Regions from separate parts of the Paenibacillus sp. FSL R10-2796 genome, predicted to be linked through region 1. Evidence: riboswitches for the same ligand, from Rfam matches in the RefSeq annotation. Region 1 holds a riboswitch; the other holds the start of a gene.

Region 1 (4,216 bases):
ACCACTAGTCATACCGTTTTCATTAGCGATTTCGCGCCATGTCTTATCTTCCTTGATACGTTTCTCCAGAAGAACAGGGAACGGCATTGGCTGTCCATCATATTCGACTTCAGGAAAGATTAGGCCATTCATCAATAAATATCACCCTGGGTACTTATTCACATGTTCTCCCCAACTTGCAGGAAGCAGTGCCCCGATGTATCTGAGATTCTATTCTAGGAACCCGAAAAGAAGTGGAGAAAATTGACGAGACACCCACTTCACTCGGATAAAGGGTAGAAGAATGGAAGAAGTCAGGGGGATTTAACGAAAAATGGCACGGTCCCGGAATCCCGGAAAACCGCGCCATTGCGCCATTCTTAGATATGCTGGTGAAGGGAATTGAACCCCCGGCCTACGCATTACGAGTGCGTTGCTCTACCCCTGAGCTACACCAGCTTAACGCTGTTTTTCTGTCAAACAAAAAATATTATACAACTTCCAGCCAGAAACGCAAGCCTATTTCTCCCTGTTTTCCGCCCTTCTAAAATGCTAATCCACCTGTAGCTTACGCTCCACAGACTCTAACTTTCCACGGCTAGTAGAGGGTTTATCGCGGCGGTCGTCTATTTTAAGTGAGGTAGAGACACGTTCTGCACCTGCGGAAAAAGGAGACTCATGCAAAGCTTCTACCGCGGCAAAAATGCGTTGCAGAGGCCCTTCGATGATCGTCCCCATGGACGTAAGTTCATAAGTAATCCCTTCTACTGTCTTCAGCACCCGCTGCATATCCGCAACATAGCTGCTAAGACTGGTACTGCCTGTTCCAATTGGAATAACTGTAACTTCAGCAATAGGCATGAGAATACCTCCTCGAAATTTTATAGTAGCTGTCTCCTTCCATTGTAACAATTCCACCGCTCTGTCACAAACTAAGCAAGATTATCCTCCCTTATCTCTTCTATTTCTTCTGATTACTCCAAAATATGACTTTGGGCTAAGGGTATTTTCTCATGAGCAAATTCTAGGGTCATCTGCACTATATTTATGGACTCTTTGTGGCATCTTTTCGGACAATTTATGAATCATTTCGCATCTCCCTGTGGATCAATTGTGGATTACTTATGGACAGCCTGTGGATCATTTGTGGAGTACTTTTAAAGAACCCGCTCCCCGCGCGGGTTTTCTAAAAAACTGTTTACAAACACAACATCTTGGGTTATTTTTATCTAACGACAACAAAATATAGTGGAGACAGGCGCTTTGATCCTTAACCGGATTTAGAGCTTAATAGGGAAGCGCGGTGAGAATCCGCTGCGGTCCCGCCACTGTAACCGGATGGCCTTCTTAAGCTTCTGGGAAGCTTGAGAATCCACATCTCCCGGCAAATGCCACTGAGGGTTAGGAACACCCTTGGGAAGGCGCCGAGAGATCCCACGGAAGCCAGGAGACCTACCTGTTTCGACGACACCAACTATTGATGCCTGCGAGGAACAGGGATGGTGTCCGCATGCGGTCATCTACGTAGAGACCTCTGCAAATATCCGTGTGGATATTTACATAACGCATCGGGCATTTTCTGCCATCCTCGGGTAGGGGATGCTTTTTTTATGTAATCTGAACAAATATACGACTGCTTATAGCAGTCCAACTTCTTATGGATATATGGATTTGATGATAGATGTTTTTCTTTTATACTGAGAGGAGAGCTGTACAATGACGTTGTTGGAGAGACAATTTAATGGAGTAGAAAATGCACGGGAAGTTCTTTTAGAAGAGCTCATTGATTTAGGCCGGGATATTATCGACAGTCGGGATATGGACCTATTGCGCGAGAATGCCAATTTGAATGGAGAGAGTTTCTCCGGTAAAATGAGCAAGTTCGGCAGTGAATATTCAAAATGGTACGCCCGCAATTTTACGATGCCGCCACAGCTAGTGCAGGCTATTGATGACAATGTCGTCTATGTGCATGATCTGGATCAATACGCGATTGGAACGACGAACTGTATTTTTATCCCGTTTGATAAACTTCTCCGTGAAGGTTTCAATACCGGCAACGGCAGCGTTCGTCCTCCGAACTCAATAATGACAGCTATGTCTCTGGTAGCGATTATTTTCCAATCCCAGCAAAATGCTCAATATGGTGGTGTATCCGCCAATAAACTCGATTACGATCTGGCACCTTATGTAACCAAATCCTTCGCCAAGCTGTTCCGCAAGGGTCTGGATTATTTTGAAGAAGGACAAGCTGACGAATCTTTGGGCGAGATTACGATGAGCCGGACCGATCTGGCGGAGTCATATCCAAGGGCGTTCCGTTTTGCACTAAAGGAAACCGAAATCGAAACTCTGCAAGCGGCTGAAAGTATGGTACATAATCTGAATACCATGTCCAGCCGATCCGGTGGACAAATACCGTTTACCAGCATCAACTACGGTACTTGTACTTCACCAGAAGGTCAGCTTGTAATCAGTTCTCTGCTAACCGCAACTATGAACGGACTTGGCAGCGGAGAAACACCAGTGTTCCCGATTCAAATCTTCAAATGCAAGCAAGGAATCAATCAACAGCAAGGCGATCCTAACTATGAACTGTTCCTAAAAGCAGCTGAATGTTCTGCGCGCAGACTATATCCAAACTTCGCTAATCTGGACGCTCCGCTCAACTTGCAGTATTATGATCCAAGTGATCCTGATACGGAGTTCGCTACAATGGGCTGCCGAACCCGAGTGCTCGGTGACCGTTTTGGGCGTAATCATTGCTCTGGGAAGGGCAACCTTTCCTTTAATACACTGAATCTGGTTCGGCTAGGTCTGGCACACGGCACAGTAACAGGCAGACGTACCGTCGCAGACGAAGCTGGCTTCTATGAAGCTCTAAATCATTATATGGATATTGCGCTGGAAGGACTTCTCCATCGCTTCCACATCCAAACCGCACAAAAAGCTAAAGCTTCCGATTTCATGATGCGAGAAGGCGTCTGGGAAGGCGGCGAACACCTTGCACCTGATGACACTGTAGGCGATCTGCTGAAGCATGGCAGTCTGTCTCTTGGCTTCATCGGTATGGCGGAATGTATGAAAGCTATGTACGGTAAACACCATGGCGAGGATATGGAAGTTCATTCCAAGGCGCTGGCTATCGTGCGTCATATGCGGGACTATTGCGATCGGAAAAGTGAGGAACTGGATCTTAACATCACCCTGTTCGCAACTCCAGCAGAAGGTTTGTCCGGTAAATTCACCAAAGTTGACCGCAAGGTACTGGGTTCCATTCCGGGCGTAACCGACCGTGAATATTATACGAACTCTTTTCACATCCCTGTATACTTCGATCTGGGTGCTGCTCAGAAGATCAGCTTGGAAGCTCCTTTCCATGAATACTGCAATGCCGGAGCTATTTCTTATGTCGAATTAAACGGCAATGCCCGCAACAACCCATCGGCTTTTATCAAAATCATTAAATATGCGCTCGAACAACAGGTCAGTTATTTCAGCATTAACCATCCGATTGACCGCTGCTCCAGCTGTGGATACGAAGGCGTAATTGGGACAAACTGCCCTTCCTGCAACGCACATGAGAATGACGTGCACATCCGCCGTTTGCGCAGAGTTACAGGTTATTTAACCGGCGACTATCAGACCCGCTTTAATGCCGCCAAACAAGCTGAAGTACGGGATCGCGTTAAGCATCTATGAATATTTGCGGTTACTATCCGGAGTCGATTAACGAGGGAGAGGGCATGCGGGCCGTCCTCTTTCTCAGCGGCTGCCGCCATCGTTGCCCGGGATGTTTTAATCCCGAGACATGGAACTTTAAATATGGAGAAGTCTTCACCTTAGAACGACAACATGAAATCATTGCAGAAATCGCCGCTAACCCTTTGCTGGATGGTCTGACACTGGCAGGCGGCGATCCTTTTTTCTCAGCAGAAGAGTTGCTGGGGTTCATTCATGAGCTTCGCGCTGTACTGCCAGGTTTCTCAATCTGGATTTACAGTGGTTATACGTACGAAGAACTTACAGCCCTTCCCGGTACGCCGGAGTGGAATCTACTTAAACAGTGTCAGGTGTTAATAGATGGAAGATTTGTAGAAGAACTGAAAGATACTACGCTTCTCTACCGGGGAAGCTCCAACCAACGCATTATCGACATTCCGGCCAGCATGAACGGCTCGGAGGTCTTTCTGTGGCAGCCTGCTGCGCTATAATATATCAATTTTTGATATTGAAA
Region 2 (4,216 bases), 2.7 Mb from region 1:
CAGATTGCAAAACTTTCGAAAGTAAATAAGTAAATGCCTGAAGGGACCCTCCACGGTTCCTTCTTTTTCTTTTTCATTCTAACAAGATTGAGAATTATTATCAAGTAGCTGATTATAAAAAAATAAGTGAACTAAAAAGCCAGGGTAAATTACCCTGGCTCTAATTTATTTATGTCTATTTTGATGCAATAACCCCTGACTTTTCCCTCGCAATAGCAGCAGCTCTTACCATGTTACGTAGTGCATCCTCTGTCTCCTGCCAGCCACGTGTTTTCAGACCGCAATCCGGATTAATCCAGAATTGTTCAGGGTCCAGCACCCGCAGCGCACGATCGATATTCGCCGTCATTTCTTCTACAGCCGGAACCCGCGGACTATGGATGTCATACACTCCAAGACCGATTCCTTTATCATAGGCCTGCTCCTCAAAGCTGATAATCAGCTCCCCATGGCTACGTGAAGTCTCAATGGAGATTACATCAGCATCCATAGCCGATATGGAATCGATCATGTCATTGAATTCGCTATAGCACATATGCGTATGAATTTGTGTCGTAGCCTTCACATGGTTCGTAGCAACGCGGAACGACTTCACTGCCCAGTTCAGGTAATGCTCACGGTCTTCTGCCTTAAGCGGAAGTCCTTCACGTATAGCCGGCTCATCCACTTGAATCATTTCGATGCCTGCATCTTCCAACGCTTTTACTTCATGGCGAAGGGCAAGAGCAATTTGATTGGCTACCTCTTCCCGGCTGAGATCATCACGTACAAATGACCAATTGAGGATAGTTACAGGACCCGTCAACATTCCTTTAACCGGAAGCTTCGTCAACGATTGTGCATAGACACTTTCTTTAACAGTCATAGGCTGTATAAATGCAACATCCGCGTAGATCACCGGTGGCTTAACGCAACGGGAACCGTAGGATTGAACCCAGCCATTACTAGTAAACAAGTATCCGTCCAGCTTTTCTCCGAAAAACTCCACCATATCTGTACGCTCGAACTCACCGTGGACCAGAACATCCAAACCTAGCTTTTCTTGGAAGGTAATTGCATCCGCGATCTGCTCACGAACAAATCCATCATAACGCTCCTGATTCCAGACCCCTTTACGCCATTTCAATCTCGCCTGACGCACTTCTACTGTCTGCGGGAAGCTACCAATTGTAGTGGTTGGCAGAAGTGGAAGCTGCCATTTCTCTTGCTGCACCTTTAAGCGTTCAGCAAAAGGCAAACTGCGTTGGTCAGGCAAAGCTGCAAGTGCAAGCACTTGCTCCGCCACATCCTTACGGCCACGCTCAGGTAGTGCACGGAATGCTGCAATAGCTTCACGACTAGCGGCCAGCGCTGCTTTAGAAGCTTCTCCTTTATCTGCGAGGGCTGCTCCGAGCAGACTAAGCTCTGCAAGCTTCTCATCGGCAAACGCTAACGCATTCTTAACAGTCGCCTTCAGCTTCACCTCACCTTGAACGGTGACTGGGACATGCAGCAGACTGCAAGAAGGCTGCAGAATAAGACGATCAAGCGGCACATGAACGCTGAGCTTTTCTACCAGTTGCAGCTTAGCGTCTAAATCGGAACGCCAGATGTTCCGTCCATCAATAATTCCGGCACCCAGCCATTTGTCCTTCGGCCAACCAAGACGTTCGATAGAAGCCAGATTCGCTCCACCATCGTGCACAAAGTCAAGACCCAAGCCTTGAACAGGCAACTCTAGAAGTGCCTCCAACGGTTCAGCAGCTTCGAAATACGTCTGTAAAATAATATTCAAGCCCGGCACGGAGCCGGCAATTTCTGTGTATATCGAGTTAAGCAGTGTTAATTCTTCTTTACTTATGCCTGTAACAATCGCTGGCTCATCGATTTGTACCCAGCTTACCCCTTCTTGCTTCAGTTCCTGTAGCAGTTGAACATAGACTGGAACAAAACGTGCAGCAATCTTGGCGATATCTGCCGCTGCGTAACCTTTGGACAGCTTAAGGAAGGTATACAGACCTAAAAGTACCGGTTTACCTTCAATCCCTGCCTGCGATTTAGCAAAACGATAAGCCGCTAGAGGTTTATTTTCAGTCAGGCGTGGTGTTTGTGTGCCGATCTCTGGAACGATATAGTGATAGTTCGTATTGAACCATTTGGTCATCTCACAGGCAGTAGCTTCAGCATTACCACGGGCCATTGCAAAATAAAGATCAAGCCCGATGTCGCCGCCATCATACGTGTACCGTGGAGGTACAATTCCAAACATAACAGCCGTATCCAACACATGGTCATAAAAAGTAAAATCATTCACCGGAATAAGCTCAATTCCTGCCTCTTGCTGGGTCTTCAAATGCTGCAGCTGAATTGCTGCCATTTCGGAGCGGAATTGCTCTTCATTTATTTTCCCCTGCCAGTAGGCTTCCAGTGTCTTTTTCCACTCGCGGTTCTTTCCGATTCTCGGATATCCAAGATTACTTACTTTTACTTTATTCGTCATCTCGATACACTCCCTCTTCCATCTCTTATTTCAAACTCCAAAGCTACTTGCTTTCCTATAAAAAAGAGCGCCCTTCCCTAAAAAAGTCAAAGGGAAAGACGCCCATGATATACTCATGGTTAACGTCTAACACCTCCCTATCTTCCGTAGGTGAAGCAGTGCTGTTGAAACAGGCAGGTCTCCTGGCTAGCGGCGTCAACATCTTGAGCAGTCTTCCCAGCAGTAGTAAATTGCCAGTGACCTCTGTTGCTCGAGATTCTTCCGTTACAGTGGCGGGACCGCATCGGCTTCGAACCGAATTTCCCTATTAAGCCTACCGAATTACTATTTTCCGGTCAGCACCTGTCTCCGATATCATTCATCATTTGAGTGTCTTAATCTGATGTCATCATACGTGAAAGCCCCAGCAATCTGCAATAGATTACTGGGGCTTCTGTTATATCGATTCCTTATAACGGACTTAGAAAAATACGAAATATACTACAGCAGCAAGAATTATACGGTATATAGCAAACGGTAAGAGCTTGATACGATTGATCAGTTTTAAGAAGAAACGCATCGATAACAGCGCAAATAGGAAGGCACTAATAAAGCCTGCAATAAAAAACGGCAACGCGTCCATGGTGAAATATTGCCAGTTTTTCATCAGTGACAACAGACTGGCACCTGCCATGATGGGTACTGCCATAATAAACGTAAAATCAGCAGCGGCACGATGGCTCATCCCGAGGAGTACGCCACCAGAAATCGTCGAGCCCGAGCGTGAAAATCCAGGCCATAACGAAAAACACTGTACAAGACCTACACCAAGTGCCTGTTTGTATGTAATCTGATCTACACTCTCAGTTCTGATCTTCTTCGGCCCAAACAGATCGGCAATAATCATTAATATAGCCCCAATCACTAGACCAATTAACACTGTTGAGGTAGAGAATAAATGCTCATCAATATAATCATTAAACAGAACACCTAACACACCTGCAGGCACTAACCCTACCAGAACCTGAGTCAGCTTGAGGTGCCCGCCCTGCTCCAACTGCGGTAGCTCCTCTGTTACAGGATCCAACTGCTTACGGCTGAAACGCTTTAAACCCAACAGATCAATGAACCGATTTCTAAAAATCACAACAACCGCTAATATTGAACCCAGTTGAATAACTACTTTGAAGGTATTTGCCGTATATTGTCCAAATAACTCCTGTGATTTCAGCCACATATCATCAACAATAATCATATGACCCGTGGAGGATACTGGAGCAAATTCGGTTAAACCTTCAACAAGCCCCAAAATAATGGCTTTAATAATCGTTAATAGCTCCATGTGTTTCCCTCCTTTTTAATAGTCATTTCTATTATCAGTCCATTACCCGCTTAGCCCTCAGTGTTCATTCTCCGGCTGCGTTTGCGGAAGTACAGAAACCCAAGAATAACTAATCCGCCAGCAATTAGTACATAGACTACATTGGAGTACACATCCATGTACATGGCAATGTCTTCCCAGGATTCGCCCAATGCCGCGCCAATAAGCACAAGCAGCAAATTCCATCCCAATGTGCCAATCGTTGTGAAGATCATAAATACTCCAAATTTCATGCCCGACATTCCCGCCGGAATCGAAATCAGACTGCGGACCAGCGGAACCATCCGACAAAACAATACAGTCCAATAGCCATATTTATCAAACCAGGCGTCAGCCTTGTGGATATCTTTTTTACTGACCCTAATTAGGCTACCCCA

What was found. A riboswitch is a leader RNA that binds a small molecule or an ion and turns the genes downstream of it on or off. The one in region 1 is predicted to bind cobalamin.
Region 2: it holds a riboswitch for cobalamin, as region 1 does, so the genes downstream of both, metE (5-methyltetrahydropteroyltriglutamate--homocysteine S-methyltransferase) here and NST58_RS02845 (anaerobic ribonucleoside triphosphate reductase) in region 1, are expected to answer to the same signal.

The regions. Positions count from the first base shown of each region.
Region 1 covers NZ_CP150178.1:605,338-609,553, reverse strand. Annotated here, with positions in the region: gene NST58_RS02860 (hypothetical protein) at 1-132, opposite strand, end outside; tRNA gene NST58_RS02855 (tRNA-Thr) at 367-438, opposite strand; gene NST58_RS02850 (MTH1187 family thiamine-binding protein) at 532-840, opposite strand; cobalamin riboswitch at 1,219-1,454, shown strand; gene NST58_RS02845 (anaerobic ribonucleoside triphosphate reductase) at 1,696-3,681, shown strand; gene nrdG (anaerobic ribonucleoside-triphosphate reductase activating protein) at 3,678-4,193, shown strand.
Region 2 covers NZ_CP150178.1:5,165,810-5,170,025, forward strand. Annotated here, with positions in the region: gene NST58_RS23365 (DUF1540 domain-containing protein) at 1-29, shown strand, start outside; gene metE (5-methyltetrahydropteroyltriglutamate--homocysteine S-methyltransferase) at 176-2,479, opposite strand; cobalamin riboswitch at 2,634-2,840, opposite strand; gene NST58_RS23375 (undecaprenyl-diphosphate phosphatase) at 2,940-3,800, opposite strand; gene NST58_RS23380 (DedA family protein) at 3,851-4,216, opposite strand, start outside.